3 regions of the Bacillus cereus group sp. Bce041 genome follow, and region 1 is predicted to be linked to each of the others. Evidence: a T-box and tRNA genes for the amino acid it is inferred to sense, from the RefSeq annotation. Region 1 holds a T-box; the other regions hold tRNA genes.

Region 1 (6,689 bases):
GGGATTACTAGGTGTAGCGATGATTTTAGCACCAGCTATCGGACCAACTGTAACAGGTTGGGTGATTGAAAACTATAGCTGGAACTTAATGTTCTATGCGATGTTTATTATTGGTTTAATTATTACGTTCCTATCTTTAAAATTCTTTACACTAGCTCAGCCGGTGTCTAAAACGAAATTAGATATATTCGGTGTGGTTAGTTCAAGTATTGGACTAGGAAGCTTATTGTACGGATTTAGTGAAGCTGGAAATAATAGTTGGACTAGTGCAGAAGTCATTATTTCACTTGTTATCGGTGTAATTGGTTTAGCGTTATTTATTTGGAGAGAGTTAACAACGGACAATAAAATGCTTGATTTACAAGTATTTAAATATCCAGTATTTACTTTTACTTTAGTAATTAATGCAATCGTTACGATGGCATTATTCGGAGGTATGTTATTGCTTCCAGTATATCTGCAAAACATTCGTGGCTTTACGCCAATTGAATCTGGTTTACTACTTCTTCCAGGATCATTAATTATGGGGATCATGGGACCAGTAGCGGGTAAATTATTCGATAAATATGGTATTCGTCCATTAGCGATAATTGGATTGGCAATTACGACGTATGCGACATATGAATTTACAAAATTATCGATGGATACACCGTATAGCGTTATTATGACGGATTATATTATACGTTCAATTGGTATGTCATTCATTATGATGCCAATTATGACAGCTGGTATGAACGCGCTGCCGATGAAATTAATTTCTCACGGTACAGCAACGCAAAATACGTCAAGACAAGTAGCTGGTTCAATTGGAACAGCGATTTTAATTACACTTATGACGCAACAAACAACTGCCCACGTAGCAGATTACGGCAACATGTTAACAACATCAAACCCAATTTTAGTTGATAAAGTACACGGCATGGGTCAAAGCTTAGCGGCCTTAGCTGGATCAGCTCAAGCAGGAGACGCGATGAGCACACAACTATTATATGGACAAATTTCAAAGCTATCTGCAATTAACGGTATTAACGATGCCTTCTTAATCGCAACGATACTTGCAGGTATCGCTTGGGTGTTATCGTTCTTCTTACAATCAGGCAATAAACCAAATAGAAAAGCAGGGAATTAATTTCCCTGCTTTTTTGCCTTTTTAAAGAGTGAGATATAAAAAATGATAACCAGTTACGGAGCACAGCCCTGTTATAAACAAAATTGTCCCCATAGAACAAATACTCGATATTTGCCTGCCGCTTATAATAGCTAATAGTCCAGCTAAAGAGAAGAAGCACCAATATAAAGTTCCCGAAATTGGAACCATCCCCTCTAAATCTATTCCAGAACCTATACAAACAATAGGAACAACGATGAGTAATATGCTAGTGAAACCAGCTATAATGGTAAGTATTTTACGATGTTTCATGCCAGCAATAATTAAAAAAATGCCGACGATGAATTCGCATAACATTAAAGTAAGAGCTAAAATCATCCAAGTTAATATTCCAAACACTTCTGTATTACCTCCGATTTGTAGGTTGCTAAAAAATATTATATATAGAATGAATCACCTACAGACATGAGCTCCCAGAAGATAACACCTAATATTCCAATGGTAAAAATAATGAATCCCATATTACGTATACTTTTAATTTTGGCTTGTACTCCACTTACCCCTGCTAATAATCCAGTTAAAGAAAATGGGGTCCAGTAAAGAGCAGTTGGAATCGGGAAAATTGTATCGATATGAATCCCTACACTTAAAAGAACAAAAGGTAGTGTGACAAAGGATAGGCTAAGTAGCCCCATTAAACCAACGAGTAATTTCCGATATTTAATCCCCGTTACTATTAAAAAAATACCACCAGCAATCCCGCATAGTAAGAGAAGTGGCGTGAAAAGCATCCAAATAATACTGAACATATGTAAACTCCTTTATGTGAATTAAGTTATATTTTACTACATGAGGTTTATTTTGGATATTATTAATGAGTATATATAAATTGAAGGAAATGGGTAATAACGATACGGATTATCAAAAACGCTAACCGCAGAAGAGTTTGAAGTTATGATAAAAGAGTAAAGAGAGGTATCGCGATGATACCTCTTTTTAACTCAAGAATGCCAACATGTTATTCATAATATGAAATAACATAGCTGGAATAATGGACTTTGTTTTTTTACATAAAATGGCCATTAATAATCCCATAAAGAAAGTAATTACCATTACCCCAAGTGAGTATGTATGAGCGATACCGAAGAAGAAACTTGTTACGATGGCTGCAATCCAAAATGGAAAGCGTTCTGAGAAGAAGCGAAGTATAAAACCACGGAAAATAAGTTCTTCAAAAATGGGTGTGAGTATTGCAAAGCTGAGAAGTAATAATATTTGATATTGCTTAAAGACGTCTAAGCTTAGTGCGGAAGATTGCTGCTTTGTTGCGTCTTGGAACACATAATTTAACAAGATGTAATTGAGTATGATGTTGATAACGAAGAAAAGAAGTAAGTATACGTATGTGCGCCATTCTTTCAGTGTTTTAAAGTTAAAAGATTTTAGTAGTAATTTTTTTGCGGGTTCGAATTTAAAAATGAAGAATAACAATACAGCTAGTTGTAATACGGTACTTGCAGTATTTGCAATAGATTCATACAGGGCAACTTGTTTTTTATCTGTAAGACCTGCTGTATAAATTGTTAATGGCATTGCGAGGAACATAGTAATAAGTCCAGTTCCAAAAAAGGCGAATAAAACAGAGCTAATAAATTGTCCCCATGACATCGAGTGTTTTTGTTCATTAGAAAGCTGTGTAGCGGGTTGCATTTGTAAAATCACCTCTTTTATATTTGCATATTTAATTATAAAGTAAGATGTTTTTGAATGTAACATTTAAATATTACATATAAAGTGAAACTTTAATCATTGGGGAGGTTCATCCCCCACTGATTATCAGCCCTCACCAATCGGGCTTTTACGGGCAGTTGATTCTCCACCTAACTTCCTCGTCTTTGCTGAATTTCGAGGTGGGGGTCTTACTGCTCGTTAATGCGGGATAAAGGTTTATTTTCCATAAAATAATAAAAGAGGTATCACCCTGTAGTGATGCCTCTTTCTCATTGATAACTATGTTCTGTCTTGTTATTCAATTTTGCTTGCTCTATTTGCAATTCACGCTCTACCAATCGATCTAATTGCTGAATTGCTTTAAGTGCTTTTTCATAAGAAATTGTTCGATAATGATGCGCTCCGCCCGGTTCTTCATCTGCTTCGTCTGCCCATTTAATAATATTTTGAAGAGATGTTCTTTCAATTTCTTGTTCCACTAAGAAAGAATCTGTATGAAGAAGAATTGCAATAGAAATTTCTTTTGCTAGTTTTGGATGTTCTCCTAATCTAATAAGTAATTTATGTGCTCTTTCAGCGCCTTTAATTGCATGGATATCATTCTTTTTATATAAGTCATAATCCCATTCGCCGCCTGTGTACCACGTATGATGTCCGATATCATGAAGGAAGCCAGCTTTTGTGGCAGCATCGACTGAGGCGTGATGCTTTTTGGCTAGGTGAAACGCATGGTAAGCGACAGCGATCGCGTGGACCATTCCAGAACGGTTTACGTATTTTTGTGTAATGTGGTGTTTAAAAATTTGTTCAAGCGTAATACGGTGCATAAAACATTCACTCCTTTTATCTTATGGTGTATATGAAGAAAAATCGATCGGTTTAAATGTATTTTGAACATTGTACTCCATCATAGTTCGTTAGTAAAGTAGAAATGTTTAGGAGAAGAAAAAATTTTTCTGCAAAAAAATCACCTTAGCTTATGCAAAGGTGATTTTCAAATTGCTTATTTTTTTAATCCTTGCTCTAGTGTTTCTAACATTTCGTGCTTTTCATTTTCATCAGCGTTTTTCCAAATGACTTCAAATAAAACGCCAAGACCTGGAAGCATTTTTTCTTCACCGCTTTGAATTGCATCGACGATTGTTTCTTGTAATTGATCTTGTGAATTTCCAGATACATTCGCTAATACGGCACCGCGTAAATTAAAACTCATTGCTTTCACCTCTTCTTCAGAATTGAAACTGACGTTAGTTTTTGTTCTTTTTTATGTAAATATGTATGAAAAATAGGCTATAATGATAAGACAAGAAGAGAGGGAAATACATATTATGAAAAACATTGATTCAGTACAAAATCCGCGTGTAAAGCAGTGGAAAAAGCTGCAAACGAAAAAAGAACGCGATAAAAAAGGTTTATTTTTTGTAGAAGGATTCCACTTAGTCGAGGAAGCTTTGAAGACAGGAATTGTAACAGAACTTATCGTTTCAGATCAGACAGACCTTCCGAAAGATTGGACAGTTAATGATGTGGAAATGTACATCGTACCTGAGGCGATTGTAAAAATACTTCGTGAAACAGAAACGACGCAAGGTGTATTTGCTGTTTGTGAGAAGCATGAGAAAGAAGTAGCTCTTACTGATGGGAAATTCCTTTTATTAGATGGCCTGCAAGACCCAGGTAATTTAGGAACAATTATTCGTACAGCTGATGCAGCTGGTATTCACGCCGTTGTGCTTGGAGAAGGTTGTGTTGATGTTTACAATAGTAAAGTACTCCGCTCTACACAAGGCTCTATTTTCCACTTACCAATTGTAAAAGGGAACTTAGAAGAATGGGTAGACAAGTTAAAAGAAAATAACGTTCCTGTATATGGAACAGCTCTTGAAAATGGAGTTCCGTATGGTGAAGTAACGCCGGCTGGCAGTTTTGCATTAATTGTAGGAAATGAAGGAAATGGCGTACGCCAAGAAATTCTTGCAAAAACGGATCAAAACTTGTATATTCCGATTTACGGCGGGGCAGAATCATTAAATGTTGCGGTTGCAGCAGGGATTTTAACGTATTATTTGCAAAGCCCGGTTGCGAACAAATAAAAAACTTCTTATAATAAGTTGAAGTACATTATATTAAAAGTTAAATAACGAAAAACGTTGATAGAGAAGAGTAGCTTACAAAATCGCCATATAGGGAGAGAATGTCGTAGACTGAAAGCATTCTTATGGTAGACGAAAGTGAATTCACCTCTGGAGTTGACGCCAGGACCATGTATATGTAAAGGCGTTCCGGTCAGAATTGATCGTTATAACTAATGAGTGGGCAGACATGTTCTGTCAATTTAGGGTGGTACCGCGAATTTACCTCGTCCCTTTTTGGGAGCGAGGTTTTTTTATTTTTAAAATTAGGAGGGTTCCAAAATGGAAGCACGTTTAAAAGAGCTAAAGCAAAAAGCGTTAGAGCTTATTGAAGAAGCGAAAGAGCTGAAAGGCTTAAACGACGTACGCGTAGCGTATTTAGGAAAAAAAGGTCCAATTACAGAAGTATTACGCGGCATGGGAAAATTATCAGCAGAAGAGCGTCCACGTATGGGAGCATTAGTAAATGAAGTACGTGAAGCGATTCAAACGCGTCTAGACGACAAAATTAGTAACTTAGAAAAAGCAGTAATTGAAGCGAAATTAGCTACTGAAACAATTGATGTTACATTGCCAGGTCGTCCTGTTGAAACAGGTTGTCACCATCCGTTAACGGCTGTTGTTGAGCAAATTGAAGATGTATTCATCGGTATGGGTTATGAAGTAGCTGAAGGAACAGAAGTAGAAAAAGACTACTACAACTTCGAAGCACTAAACTTACCGAAAGATCACCCAGCGCGTGATATGCAAGATACATTCTACATCACAGAAGAAACGTTACTACGTACACATACATCTTCTGTGCAAGCACGTACGATGGAAAATAATAAAGAAAAAGGCCCAATTAAAATTATTTGTCCTGGTAAAGTGTATCGCCGTGATGACGACGATGCGACGCATTCACATCAGTTCATGCAAATTGAAGGTCTTGTAATTGATAAAAACATTCGTATGAGTGACTTAAAAGGTACACTGCAAGTATTCGTGAAAAAGATGTTCGGTGAAGATCGTGAAATCCGTCTTCGTCCAAGTTTCTTCCCATTCACAGAGCCATCTGTAGAGATGGATATTTCTTGTATGATGTGTCATGGCAAAGGCTGCGGCACTTGTAAAGGAACTGGCTGGATTGAAATTCTAGGCGCAGGTATGGTTCACCCGAACGTACTTGAAATGGCTGGTTATGATTCAAAAGAATATCAAGGTTTCGCATTCGGTATGGGCGCAGAGCGTATCGCAATGTTGAAATACGGAGTAGATGACATTCGTCATTTCTATACAAATGATGTACGTTTCTTACAACAATTCAAACGAGCGTAAGGGAAGGAGAGGATAAGTATGTTCGTATCATATCGTTGGTTACAAGAGTATGTAGATATTAAAGATGTAACAGCACAAGAACTAGCAGACAAAATCACGAAAAGTGGTATTGAAGTAGAAGGCGTTGAAGTATTAAATAAAGGTGTAAAAGGTGTTGTAGTTGGTCACGTATTAGAATGTGAAAAACACCCAGAAGCTGATAAATTAAGCAAATGCTTAATCGATATCGGTGAAGAAGAGCCAGTTCAAATTATTTGTGGAGCTGCTAACATTGCAAAAGGTTTAAAAGTACCAGTTGCAAAAGTTGGAGCTGTACTTCCTGGTAACTTCAAAATCAAAAAAGCAAAACTACGCGGTGAAGCTTCTCACGGTATGGTTTGTGCTCTTCAAGAGCTTGGTAT
Region 2 (5,470 bases), on a different contig from region 1:
GAGAGCACCTGCCTTACAAGCAGGGGGTCGGCGGTTCGATCCCGTCATCCTCCACCATATATGTCGGAGGGGTAGCGAAGTGGCTAAACGCGGCGGACTGTAAATCCGCTCCTTCGGGTTCGGCAGTTCGAATCTGCCCCCCTCCACCATTCTTAATTAATGGGCTATAGCCAAGCGGTAAGGCAACGGACTTTGACTCCGTCATGCGCTGGTTCGAATCCAGCTAGCCCAGCCATTAAGAGCCATTAGCTCAGTTGGTAGAGCATCTGACTTTTAATCAGAGGGTCGAAGGTTCGAGTCCTTCATGGCTCACCATTTTAATGAAATATGCGGGTGTGGCGGAATTGGCAGACGCACTAGACTTAGGATCTAGCGCCTTTGGCGTGGGGGTTCGACTCCCTTCACCCGCACTTTTAATAAAATAACTCATACATGTCTTGCGGAAGTAGTTCAGTGGTAGAATACAACCTTGCCAAGGTTGGGGTCGCGGGTTCGAATCCCGTCTTCCGCTCCAATTTTCAATATGACATGCCGGGGTGGCGGAACAGGCAGACGCACAGGACTTAAAATCCTGCGGTGGGTGACCACCGTGCGGGTTCGACCCCCGCCCTCGGCACCATATGCGCCCGTAGCTCAATTGGATAGAGCGTTTGACTACGGATCAAGAGGTTAGGGGTTCGACTCCTCTCGGGCGCGCTTTTATTAACGGGAAGTGGCTCAGCTTGGTAGAGCACCTGGTTTGGGACCAGGGGGTCGCAGGTTCAAATCCTGTCTTCCCGATATTCCCAAAAAACACGGGGCCTTAGCTCAGCTGGGAGAGCGCCTGCCTTGCACGCAGGAGGTCAGCGGTTCGATCCCGCTAGGCTCCACTTTATTTAATATATGTCTCGGAGGTATACCCAAGTTCGGCTGAAGGGATCGGTCTTGAAAACCGACAGGCGGTGAGAATCGCGCGGGGGTTCGAATCCCTCTACCTCCTCCATTTTTTCTTTAATGGTTTAGACATATAATAATAAAATATTTATTTTTTCCTTCATGGAGGTATACCCAAGTTCGGCTGAAGGGATCGGTCTTGAAAACCGACAGGCGGCGAGAGTCGCGCGGGGGTTCGAATCCCTCTACCTCCTCCATTTTTTAAAACTTTATATTGTCGCGGGGTGGAGCAGCACGGTAGCTCGTCGGGCTCATAACCCGAAGGTCGCAGGTTCAAATCCTGTCCCCGCAACCAAATGGTCCCGTGGTGTAGTGGTTAACATGCCTGCCTGTCACGCAGGAGATCGCCGGTTCGACCCCGGTCGGGACCGCCATTTATGTTGGCTCGGTAGCTCAGTCGGTAGAGCAGAGGACTGAAAATCCTCGTGTCGGCGGTTCGATTCCGTCCCGAGCCACCATTTTTTTATGCCGGCTTAGCTCAATTGGTAGAGCAACTGACTTGTAATCAGTAGGTTGGGGGTTCAAGTCCTCTAGCCGGCATCATTTAGGGGCATAGTTTAAAGGTAGAACTGAGGTCTCCAAAACCTCCAGTGTGGGTTCGATTCCTACTGCCCCTGTAAAGTATATGGGCCTATAGCTCAGCTGGTTAGAGCGCACGCCTGATAAGCGTGAGGTCGATGGTTCGAGTCCATTTAGGCCCACCATATATTATTCCGCAGTAGCTCAGTGGTAGAGCTATCGGCTGTTAACCGATCGGTCGTAGGTTCGAGTCCTACCTGCGGAGCCATGGCCCGTTGGTCAAGTGGTTAAGACACCGCCCTTTCACGGCGGTAACACGGGTTCGAATCCCGTACGGGTCATACAAAAAGAGTCAGCATTATGCTGGCTCTTTTTTATTTTGTTAATCCTTTTTATTACGTTACTTTCCAGAAATAAATAAAGGAATTTTGGAAAAGCTATGGTATGTATAAAAAGGAGGAAATCATAATGACACGAGTGAGAGACTTAATGAGTACCCATATTGTACATTGTACACCGCTAGACAATGTATATGAGGCAGCTGTAAAAATGAAGGAAGAATCGGTTGGATTAATTCCTGTTGTTGAAAATGAGCAAGTTGTTGGGCTTGTTACTGATCGTGATTTAGTCGTTCGAGGGATTGCTGAAAAACATCCTGGATCTAATAAGATTACAAATGTAATGACAACAAATATTATCTCAGTTTCTCCAAATGATTCTATTGAAAAAGCTACAGAGCTAATGGCACAGCATCAAATTAGACGATTACCAGTAGTTGATAGTGGTCAACTTATTGGCATGTTAGCACTAGGAGATTTAGCTATAAGGGAATCAGCAGATGATCAAGCTGGATTTGCCTTGAGCGAAATCTCAGAGCGTACAGAGTAAATTGAAACTTTCATTAACCGAGAGTTTAATGGTCACTCATAAAGAGCTAAATTATATATAAATTTCAGATACATTATTCTAGTATATATGGATTAAACTAATATGTTAGCGTGATGTATCTGAGACATTATATAATAAGTATGTGGTTAATAATTTCGACATTTTTTTAAAATTTGTTATTCTTAATTTTTAATAAGAGAAAAGATGATATACTGATAGATATAAGTATTATGAGAGATTTTGAATATAACAATATTAATTTTTAGTGGTGCGATAATAAATTAATATTTCCTACATAGATGAAAAGGGAAGGGGAATTATATGAAGGCTGTACAGGGCGATCCAAATTGGAATTTGGTTACAGATACATATATAGAACCAAATAATTTCGCTGAATTATTTTCTTTGCTTGTACCTTGTCACCCAAAAGGTGAGGGGAAAGAACGAACTATATTAGTATGGAAAGAGAAAGAATTTTATAAAGAAGAAAATTTAGCGGCATTTATCGTATATGGCATGAATAAAGCAAAGAAATTACCGCAGTTTCATAAAGATGAAATTCCAACTTTAGTGCGTATTCTTCGCTTATGCCAAGAGATTGGTTGGTATGAAGAGGCAAATGATTTTATGATAGCGCAAGGATTAGCTGAGTTTGTTCATACTTCATTGGAATATGAAACATGGGATCTTTTGACGCAATCAGTTGCTTTAAATTATTTAATTATTAAATATCGTATAGGTGAATTGACAGATAGGGATATTGAAATTTGGGATAGAGTTAAATTTAATGAGAAGTGTATAACCGATTGTAAACATTTATTATCTCATAAAGAAGTATTGGAATTTACATTCTTTTATATGTGCAAGAGAGCGAAATCATTATCAAAAGAGCAATTAAATAGTGATATGATGAGTTTAGCAATGTATTGTAATACTTTTGTATATGATTTGTATACATATGATTTATTACGGAAATATCGTAAGTGTACAGATTTCCTATCATATTATGGACCTAGTCAGGCAGTTTTAGCATGTCAAAGAGCTGTATTATCTCAAATTTCCGATCGCTTAGACCCATTAAAGACAACGCATGTAGATGATTATTTATATGTGATGAAAGAAATGATGGAGCATATGACGATAGGAGTAATGGATCGATATGGTCATTTTATTGGAAAGCTACTATCTTATGTGCCATTTTTCGAAATGATACAAGTTCCACAGCATGCATATTATTGTGAAGAATTACTGTATATTTGTAAGGGCATTGAATATAAAGAAGAAACACTACGCAATTATATATTTATACAATTACATGATTGTTTACCATCATTCTTTAGGCTATTTCTTAAAAATAAGCGTTACGCAACGATTCATGATATTCTTTTCTATTGGTGCGATGACGAACAACGAATGAGCTTAGAGAAAAAATATAATCTGAGCTTTATTTATGAAAAATATGCTTGTGGATAAACAATATTTTCGATATGAAAAATTAATATAAATTAAAAAGGATCTCCAGTTTATGTGAGATCCTTTTTGTTAGTAAAACAAGGAGAAAGTGATTAAGACAAGAAACAACATTCCATATAGGAGAAGTTGTGCAGTATAACTTCCTTGTATACCAAAAAAAGTATTGGCTTTCTTATACAAATTCAATATGTATTTTATTGGAGTATCTTTGAAAGATTGGTACACAGTGTCTCCTCTTTCTAAGCTTCTTGTTTTTGTTTTTGTTTTTGGTTATAAGGGACATTAATATATCTAGCTACAAATAATAAAACAGCCATAAAGAATACTGGAAATACAGTAGATAAATAAAAGCCATTACTAATTATATTTGTTATGAGAGCACTCAAAAGAAAAATAGCATTATAAATATGGGCAATTTTTTGTTTTAGTTGCACTTGAAATGATTCCATCATAATTTCTAATGCAACAAAAGCAATAATAATAGATAAAAATACAATATTTGTATTGTAAATGATTAAACAACAGATTAAACCTAAAAAGGCTACGTATTCAATTATAAGAGGTATATTGCGTGGCATACAATTTACCTAACTAAATATGGCAGTGGATTTACTGCATTTGTTTTTTCAAAATTCCATTCTCCATTATGTAATTCAAAATGAAGATGTTGCCCGTATGAATGACCTGTGTTTCCCATATGACCTATTAATTGTCCAGTTTGTACTTGATCACCAGCTTGTACAGTGCGATCCTTCATATGAGCATAAACAGTTGTATATAATTTCCCATTGATTTGATGCGCAATGAAAACAACATTGCCATAGCTAGCTGAATAATAAGATTTCACAACTTTACCTGCAGCAGCAGCTTGGATAGAGACGTTTCCTGGAGCGGCAATATCTATACCATAATGCATTTGTTCCCAGCGTATATCAAAGGTTGAGCTAATTCTTCCTTGAGCGGGGAATTTGAAAGCAGCTGGAATTGATGAAGGCTGATCTGTTTTAGCTTGTGGTTGATTTTGTACTACATAGTGTTTTGCTACATATCCGTATCCTGTGCCAAAACGAATTTTATACCAAGTACCTACAGTTTCTACTACTTGTACTTGTGTACCGTTTTGTAATGAACCGAGTAGAGCGCTACTTGTACTAGCGGTGCTACGTACATTTAGATTAGGTGTTGCAACAGTATATTTTGTATTATTTTGAACGGTGATTCCTTTTACTAAGGGTTGTGAACCATTAGAGATGAATGCTTTTTGTACGTAACCTGTTTGGCCATTATGTGATATTTTATACCATTCGCCTTGATCTTCTTGAACGGTAATAAACTTACCATTTGGTAATACATCTAAAATGGAAGATTCTAAATTAGGTTCAGAGCGAACGTTTAATGCATTAGCATTAACGATGTATTGATCATTAGATTGAAGTTTGTTTTTTAGTAAAATAGCATCTTTTTGTACATAACCTACTTTATTATGAACAGATACTTTATACCAACCATTAGTTGTTTCAAGGATGTTCACTTTTGTATTAAAGCGAATTGTATCAATTGATGTGCTTTTTACGTTATCTTCTGTATGTAATGCTACTTGATCGACTTTGACATACCCAGTTTTAATATTAGATAATTGTTCAGCGTTTGCTTTTTG
Region 3 (6,689 bases), 310 kb from region 1:
CTATCAGGTCATGCTGGACAATTACAATTTCCTAACCTAATTCTATTCGGCAAAAACTTCACTGATAAAATAGAAGATTTCAAGGGACAAACTTTACCTATTGAATATGTAGGAATTGGTACGCCTGACGAGTTTAGTAAAAAAGATGTAAAAGGAAAAATCGCTCTCGTTGCACGCGGTACACTGTCATTTGATGAAAAAATTGCTAATGCAAAACAAGCAGGTGCAAAAGCCGTTATTATTTATAACAATGTGGATGGAGAAATTCCTTTCTACGTTGGCGAAAGTACAAAATACATTCCAGCATTCCGCCTAACGAAAGAAGAAGGTGAAAAACTAAAAGCTCAAATCGAACAAGGTAGCACCTCCTTAACTCTCGATGAAATTAATTACATTCAAACAGAAGGCGATCATCTTGCAGACTTTAGCTCACGCGGTCCTGTTACAGCAAATGATGATATTAAGCCTGATATTACAGCGCCTGGTGTCGCTATCCTTTCAACAGTTCCTGAATATATTAACGACCCGCAAGAGGGTGAAAACTACGCTGTTTCCTATGAGCGTATGCAAGGAACATCTATGGCTTCTCCTCATATCGCTGGCGTTGCTGCTCTAATTTTACAAGAACACCCAGACTACTCTCCGTTCGATGTAAAAGCGTCTCTTATGAACACAGCTAATGATTTAAAAGAAAAATATTCCGTATATGAAGTTGGAGCTGGGCGAGTAGATGCTTACAACGCCGTTCGTACAGAAACAAGCTTTAAAGTATTAGATACGACACAAACTGTTGTAAATGATGAAGTAATTGAAGTACCCGAAGAAACTGGATCTATTGCATTCGGTAAGTTTTATCAAAAAGACGGTGAAGCTCTTGAACAAAAACGAAATATAAAAGTAACTAATCATAATAAACAAGAGAAAAAAGAATTTAAAACAGAAATTTCTTATACACCAGCATCGTCTACTATTAACGATGCTGTCGCAAACGTTGTAAAAATCTCTGCTCCAGAAACAATTACTCTTGATGCTGGCAAAACAGGTGAAATTGAAGCAAAAATTAATGTTCCAGCCGGTGTGAAACAAGGCCGATATGAAGGGTACATTCATATTACGAACACAAAAAATAAAGAAGAAACATATCAAATCCCATTCTCTATTCGTGTATCAGAGCCTGGTATTGAAAATGCAATACTATCAAGAAAAGCAATTTCAACTGATACATCTAAATTCAATCCATACGGTGAATCGTATGTTCACGGAGCATTCCAATTAAACAGCGAACTTGAAACGTTAGATCTTATCGTAAAAGATTCCAAAACAAATAAAGCTCTTGGCTTCATTGGAACATTAAACACGAGTGGCCTAAAAACTGATGTGTATTACTACTTAGATTCATTCTTTAATGGAAAAGTGTATCCTTTTACAAATGATCCTGCAAAACCAATCGGTGATGAGAAAATCAACTTACCAGAAGGAGACTACACAATTGAGTTTGTCGGTTATGATAAGGCTGGGAAAGCACGTGTAAAAGGTGATTATGTTGTAATTGATAATACACCACCAGAAGTGAAATTAACTGGATTAAAACCTGGTATTTACGAGTTAAATGAAGAAAATTATACAGTAGAAGATGGCAAAAAAGCATTATGGATTAAAGGAAATGTATACGATTCAAACGTTGATTACTTAAAAGGAAAAGGATTAAACATTACGCAAGAAGCGAATGGCGTTATGTACTATGACTATTCTCCATACTTGCATAAGTTTTTACCGATTAATGCAAATGGCGACTTTAAAGTTGGCATTACACCTGACTCCTTCAGAACGGAAGGTCCAATGAACACAGGCGTATATATTTTCGATTATGCAACTGCAGGTCCTGACTATCCAAACGGTGTAAATAACTACTGGTTTATCCCGCAAGGTGCTCAATATGCAAAAACTAGTTACGATAAAAAAGAATTATATAAAAATGACGAGTTCACAGTAACACTAAACGCGAAACACGTAAAACAATTTGTTGCTGGGCAATTTAATGTAAACTTCCTAGAGAAGAACTTCAAATTTGCAAATGCGAAATTTAATCCTGCTTTTGAAAAGCTACTTTCCCAAAAAGGGGTAACCGCAAAAGTAAATGAACCGAAACTAGAGGCAGGCTCTGTTACAGTTGGCGGAGCTATCGATGATAAAAATTTTGCTGGATTAGATGGTGATTTCCCGTTCATTGATGTAACTTTCAAAGTAGAAAATGATGAGTTTTATGAAGCAAACGCTCAATTAGAATCACCAATTTTTGTTTACTGGAAACAAGGTGAATCAGAACCAAATAGAATGCGTGTACTTCAAGATCAAACATTCTCAGTTATGTCCTTAAACTCATTAGTAGAAGGAAATATTAAACCTGGTGCATTCTTAAATGAACGCGGATATTTAGATGAAAAGTTCGATTATACAAAGCTTGACGTAAAAGTATATGCGACTGATTCTTACCGTCATAAGTTTGAAGGCTCACTAGATAAATACGGATACTTCAAACTAAATGGACTTCCAGTTAATAAACGCGACTATAACTTATATGTAGAGGTGCCAGGACATTTAACAAGCCGCCTAACAACGAAACTTGGTACTGAAAAAGACGGTAAGTTGCTTGGCCAATATTATTATGCAAGACCTGACGAAAACCTTGCCGGCGATGTAAATGGTGATAAAGTAATCGATATTAAAGATGCTGAAATCATTGCTAGCAACTATGGTAAAAAAGGACTAACTGTAAAAGACGGAGATCTTAATAAAGATGGTATTGTCGACGAAAAAGATATTCGCTTCGTTGAAAAGAACTTCTTGAAAAAAGGGCCAGATGCATCTAAATCACAAACACCTATAGAAAAATCAAAAAGCGGTACACTGGCAGATATTTTAAAGAAATTAGGATTAACGCCTAAAAAATAATAAAGTGAAACTTTAATCAATTGAGGTTTTACTGCCCGGCAAATAGCGGAATAATAAAGAGCACTCTACGTAAAATAGAGTGCTCTTTTTCTATAAACGACCCTTATCCAGCAAAAGGGGTATATTGGGGATATACAAGGGAAACCGGAAAAGGAATTTATATTAAATTATATAAGTTCAGAGGTAAGAAGCAGTTTCCCACCTCTGAACTATTTAGCAATTATTATAGTACTGGTGCCATTGTTTCTTTTAATACTTTTACAGAATGAGCGAACTTCGCTTTTTCATCTTCATTTAGCTCAAGTTCTACGATTTCACGTACACCTTCGCGGTTAATTACAGCTGGAACACCTACGTAAGCATCTTTCTCGCCGTATTGACCTTCAAGGTATGCAGATACAGTTAATACGCTGTTCTCGTTGTTTAAGATTGCTTTAGTTACACGAAGTAGTGACATACCGATTCCGTAGTAAGTTGCACCTTTACGCTCGATGATATGGTAAGCTGCATCACGTACGTTTTCGAAGATTTTGTCTAAGTCTTCTTGTTTGTACTGTTCGTTGTTAGCTAAGATTGTTTCTAATTTTTGTACACCGATAGTAGCGTGGCTCCATACTGGAAGTTCAGTGTCACCGTGTTCACCAACGATGTAAGCATGAACGTTACGTGGATCTACATCTAAGTAGTCACCTAACATGTAACGGAAACGAGCAGAGTCTAAAGTAGTACCAGAACCGATTACGCGCTCTTTCGGTAAACCAGATTCTTTCCAAGTTACGTAAGTTAAAATATCAACTGGGTTAGTTGCGATTAAGAAGATTCCATCGAATCCGCTATCCATAATGCCTCGAACGATTTGTTTAAAGATCTTTGTATTTTTCTCAACTAAGTCTAAACGAGTTTCACCTGGCTTTTGTGGTAACCCAGCAGTGATAACAACTAAATCTGCATCTTTACAATCTGCATAGCTACCGCTCCAAACTTTTGTTGGTGATGGAGAGAATGGTACCGCATGGCTTAAGTCCATTGCTTCCCCTTCTGCTTTTGCTTCATTAACATCTACTAATACGAATTCTTCAGCTACACCTTGGTTGATCATTGAGTAAGCGTAACTACAACCTACAGCTCCTGTTCCTACTAATACTACACGATTGATACCTTTTTTCATGGTAATTTCCCCTCTCTATTGTTCACATATATTTTTTTATAATTGTTTAAGTAATTAATTAAAATACTAATTTAATGTTGTTTAACTTCTTTACATTCATATTGTAGCACGTATTATTGTGAATTACTTCACAAATTATGACCTATTTGTGAACTTTTTCACATAGAGTGTAAAGTTATTGGAATAGGTGTGGAATCCATTTCAATGGAGGCGTTTTCTTTAGATTGTGAAAGGGATTTTCTTGTGTTTTTTGTCGGTAAGTGAAATTACACCGGCGATTTTTAGAATATATCGACCGTAACTCAAATTATATCAGCGATTATTAAAATTTATCGATCGTAACTCAAATTATATCAGCGATTTTTGCAATATATCGACTTACCGACAAAACTCGACAATACTGACAACATAAAAAAACTGTCTTCAGTAGATCACAGCTATTGAGAGAAAGCAACTTCTTCTATATATTATTTATTTTCCACAGTAGCTCCCAGATGCATTTTTCATCGGTTTCTCCAAGTGTAGGAGGCTACAGCCATACAGCTGGGGTAAAAGTTCAAGTTGAAGTTAATTCCTTCATATTCATACAGGTCCAAATAATTAACATGATTGTATTTACGGCTCTCTATGTACCCAACTGCAACAGCGAATACTTCATATTTCTTCTATTGCATAAAAAAGCAGACTATCCAAAGTCCATTTTTATACAACAAAAAAGAGATAGCAGATTATGCTATCTCTTTTAGTATGACCCGTACGGGATTCGAACCCGTGTTACCGCCGTGAAAGGGCGGTGTCTTAACCACTTGACCAACGGGCCAGTTCTGGCAGAGAAGAAGGGATTCGAACCCTCGCACCGCGTTCGCGATCTACTCCCTTAGCAGGGGAGCCCCTTGAGCCACTTGGGTACTTCTCTATAAATATGGCTCCGCAGGTAGGACTCGAACCTACGACCGATCGGTTAACAGCCGATAGCTCTACCACTGAGCTACTGCGGAACAATTATGGTGGGCCTAAATGGACTCGAACCATCGACCTCACGCTTATCAGGCGTGCGCTCTAACCAGCTGAGCTATAGGCCCATAATTGAAAAGCGGGTGAAGAGAATCGAACTCTCGACCAGAGCTTGGAAGGCTCTTGTTTTACCACTAAACTACACCCGCATTAAATTGTAAATGGTGAGCCATGAAGGACTCGAACCTTCGACCCTCTGATTAAAAGTCAGATGCTCTACCAACTGAGCTAATGGCTCATTTTGAAAGTGGTGCCGACTAGAGGACTTGAACCCCCAACCTACTGATTACAAGTCAGTTGCTCTACCAATTGAGCTAAGTCGGCTTGCGACTTCAAAATGGTGGCTCGGGACGGAATCGAACCGCCGACACGAGGATTTTCAGTCCTCTGCTCTACCGACTGAGCTACCGAGCCTTTATGTAAAAATGGCGGTCCCGACCGGGGTCGAACCGGCGATCTCCTGCGTGACAGGCAGGCATGTTAACCACTACACCACGGGACCATTTGGTTGCGGGGACAGGATTTGAACCTGCGACCTTCGGGTTATGAGCCCGACGAGCTACCGTGCTGCTCCACCCCGCGATGATAAAATATTTACTTTAGAAAAAATGGAGGAGGTAGAGGGATTCGAACCCCCGCGCGACTCTCGCCGCCTGTCGGTTTTCAAGACCGATCCCTTCAGCCGAACTTGGGTATACCTCCGAGATATATACGTCTAATGGTGGACCTTGTAGGACTCGAACCTACGACCGGACGGTTATGAGCCGTCTGCTCTAACCAGCTGAGCTAAAGGTCCTTTATGGTAGCGGCGGAGGGGATCGAACCCCCGACCTCACGGGTATGAACCGTACGCTCTAGCCAGCTGAGCTACACCGCCATAAATGATATTAATATAAGTGGAGCCTAGCGGGATCGAACCGCTGACCTCCTGCGTGCAAGGCAGGCGCTCTCCCAGCTGAGCTAAGGCCCCATGTTTTTTAGGGATATCGGGAAGACAGGATTTGAACCTGCGACCCCCTGGTCCCAAACCAGGTGCTCTACCAAGCTGAGCCACTTCCCGTTAATAAAAGCGCGCCCGAGAGGAGTCGAACCCCTAACCTCTTGATCCGTAGTCAAACGCTCTATCCAATTGAGCTACGGGCGCATATGGTGCCGAGGGCGGGGGTCGAACCCGCACGGTGGTCACCCACCGCAGGATTTTAAGTCCTGTGCGTCTGCCTGTTCCGCCACCCCGGCATGTCATATTGAAAATTGGAGCGGAAGACGGGATTCGAACCCGCGACCCCAACCTTGGCAAGGTTGTATTCTACCACTGAACTACTTCCGCAAGACATGTATGAGTTATTTAATTAAAAGTGCGGGTGAAGGGAGTCGAACCCCCACGCCAAAGGCGCCAGATCCTAAGTCTGGTGCGTCTGCCAATTCCGCCACACCCGCATATTAATTTATTTAAGAAAAATGGGGCGACTGATGGGAATCGAACCCACGAATGCCGGAGCCACAATCCGGTGCGTTAACCACTTCGCCACAACCGCCATGATTTCTGGTGCCGACT

The links. The T-box of region 1 lies ahead of pheS (phenylalanine--tRNA ligase subunit alpha). A T-box ahead of a tRNA ligase gene usually reads a tRNA of that ligase, here a tRNA-Phe.
Region 2: it has a tRNA-Phe gene. The T-box ahead of pheS (phenylalanine--tRNA ligase subunit alpha) is inferred to sense a tRNA for this amino acid. The anticodon was not compared.
Region 3: it has a tRNA-Phe gene. The T-box ahead of pheS (phenylalanine--tRNA ligase subunit alpha) is inferred to sense a tRNA for this amino acid. The anticodon was not compared.

What each region holds. Positions count from the first base shown of each region.
Region 1 is NZ_JBQXON010000001.1:801,362-808,050, reverse strand. It holds gene ACUN13_RS04205 (DHA2 family efflux MFS transporter permease subunit) at 1-1,129, shown strand, start outside; gene ACUN13_RS04200 (ammonia permease) at 1,151-1,507, opposite strand; gene ACUN13_RS04195 (DNA-binding protein) at 1,546-1,917, opposite strand; gene ACUN13_RS04190 (CPBP family intramembrane glutamic endopeptidase) at 2,105-2,818, opposite strand; gene ACUN13_RS04185 (HD domain-containing protein) at 3,109-3,666, opposite strand; gene sspI (small acid-soluble spore protein SspI) at 3,843-4,052, opposite strand; gene ACUN13_RS04175 (TrmH family RNA methyltransferase) at 4,135-4,932, shown strand; T-box leader at 4,981-5,209, shown strand; gene pheS (phenylalanine--tRNA ligase subunit alpha) at 5,254-6,288, shown strand; gene pheT (phenylalanine--tRNA ligase subunit beta) at 6,307-6,689, shown strand, end outside.
Region 2 is NZ_JBQXON010000002.1:1,071,335-1,076,804, reverse strand. It holds tRNA gene ACUN13_RS11675 (tRNA-Val) at 1-57, shown strand, start outside; tRNA gene ACUN13_RS11670 (tRNA-Tyr) at 66-149, shown strand; tRNA gene ACUN13_RS11665 (tRNA-Gln) at 161-235, shown strand; tRNA gene ACUN13_RS11660 (tRNA-Lys) at 240-315, shown strand; tRNA gene ACUN13_RS11655 (tRNA-Leu) at 330-410, shown strand; tRNA gene ACUN13_RS11650 (tRNA-Gly) at 440-514, shown strand; tRNA gene ACUN13_RS11645 (tRNA-Leu) at 531-619, shown strand; tRNA gene ACUN13_RS11640 (tRNA-Arg) at 623-696, shown strand; tRNA gene ACUN13_RS11635 (tRNA-Pro) at 707-780, shown strand; tRNA gene ACUN13_RS11630 (tRNA-Ala) at 797-869, shown strand; tRNA gene ACUN13_RS11625 (tRNA-Ser) at 890-982, shown strand; tRNA gene ACUN13_RS11620 (tRNA-Ser) at 1,038-1,130, shown strand; tRNA gene ACUN13_RS11615 (tRNA-Met) at 1,152-1,228, shown strand; tRNA gene ACUN13_RS11610 (tRNA-Asp) at 1,232-1,307, shown strand; tRNA gene ACUN13_RS11605 (tRNA-Phe) at 1,316-1,391, shown strand; tRNA gene ACUN13_RS11600 (tRNA-Thr) at 1,401-1,473, shown strand; tRNA gene ACUN13_RS11595 (tRNA-Trp) at 1,480-1,550, shown strand; tRNA gene ACUN13_RS11590 (tRNA-Ile) at 1,561-1,637, shown strand; tRNA gene ACUN13_RS11585 (tRNA-Asn) at 1,646-1,720, shown strand; tRNA gene ACUN13_RS11580 (tRNA-Glu) at 1,722-1,793, shown strand; gene ACUN13_RS11575 (CBS domain-containing protein) at 1,921-2,340, shown strand; gene ACUN13_RS11570 (DUF3965 domain-containing protein) at 2,662-3,813, shown strand; gene ACUN13_RS11565 (hypothetical protein) at 4,053-4,391, opposite strand; gene ACUN13_RS11560 (SH3 domain-containing protein) at 4,397-5,470, opposite strand, start outside.
Region 3 is NZ_JBQXON010000001.1:1,108,289-1,114,977, forward strand. It holds gene ACUN13_RS05835 (S8 family serine peptidase) at 1-2,952, shown strand, start outside; gene ACUN13_RS05840 (L-lactate dehydrogenase) at 3,176-4,120, opposite strand; tRNA gene ACUN13_RS05845 (tRNA-Glu) at 4,869-4,940, opposite strand; tRNA gene ACUN13_RS05850 (tRNA-Ser) at 4,946-5,036, opposite strand; tRNA gene ACUN13_RS05855 (tRNA-Asn) at 5,044-5,118, opposite strand; tRNA gene ACUN13_RS05860 (tRNA-Ile) at 5,126-5,202, opposite strand; tRNA gene ACUN13_RS05865 (tRNA-Gly) at 5,213-5,283, opposite strand; tRNA gene ACUN13_RS05870 (tRNA-Lys) at 5,297-5,372, opposite strand; tRNA gene ACUN13_RS05875 (tRNA-Thr) at 5,383-5,458, opposite strand; tRNA gene ACUN13_RS05880 (tRNA-Phe) at 5,473-5,548, opposite strand; tRNA gene ACUN13_RS05885 (tRNA-Asp) at 5,561-5,636, opposite strand; tRNA gene ACUN13_RS05890 (tRNA-Met) at 5,640-5,716, opposite strand; tRNA gene ACUN13_RS05895 (tRNA-Ser) at 5,744-5,836, opposite strand; tRNA gene ACUN13_RS05900 (tRNA-Ile) at 5,854-5,930, opposite strand; tRNA gene ACUN13_RS05905 (tRNA-Met) at 5,935-6,011, opposite strand; tRNA gene ACUN13_RS05910 (tRNA-Ala) at 6,032-6,104, opposite strand; tRNA gene ACUN13_RS05915 (tRNA-Pro) at 6,121-6,194, opposite strand; tRNA gene ACUN13_RS05920 (tRNA-Arg) at 6,205-6,278, opposite strand; tRNA gene ACUN13_RS05925 (tRNA-Leu) at 6,282-6,370, opposite strand; tRNA gene ACUN13_RS05930 (tRNA-Gly) at 6,387-6,461, opposite strand; tRNA gene ACUN13_RS05935 (tRNA-Leu) at 6,491-6,571, opposite strand; tRNA gene ACUN13_RS05940 (tRNA-His) at 6,594-6,669, opposite strand; tRNA gene ACUN13_RS05945 (tRNA-Thr) at 6,679-6,689, opposite strand, start outside.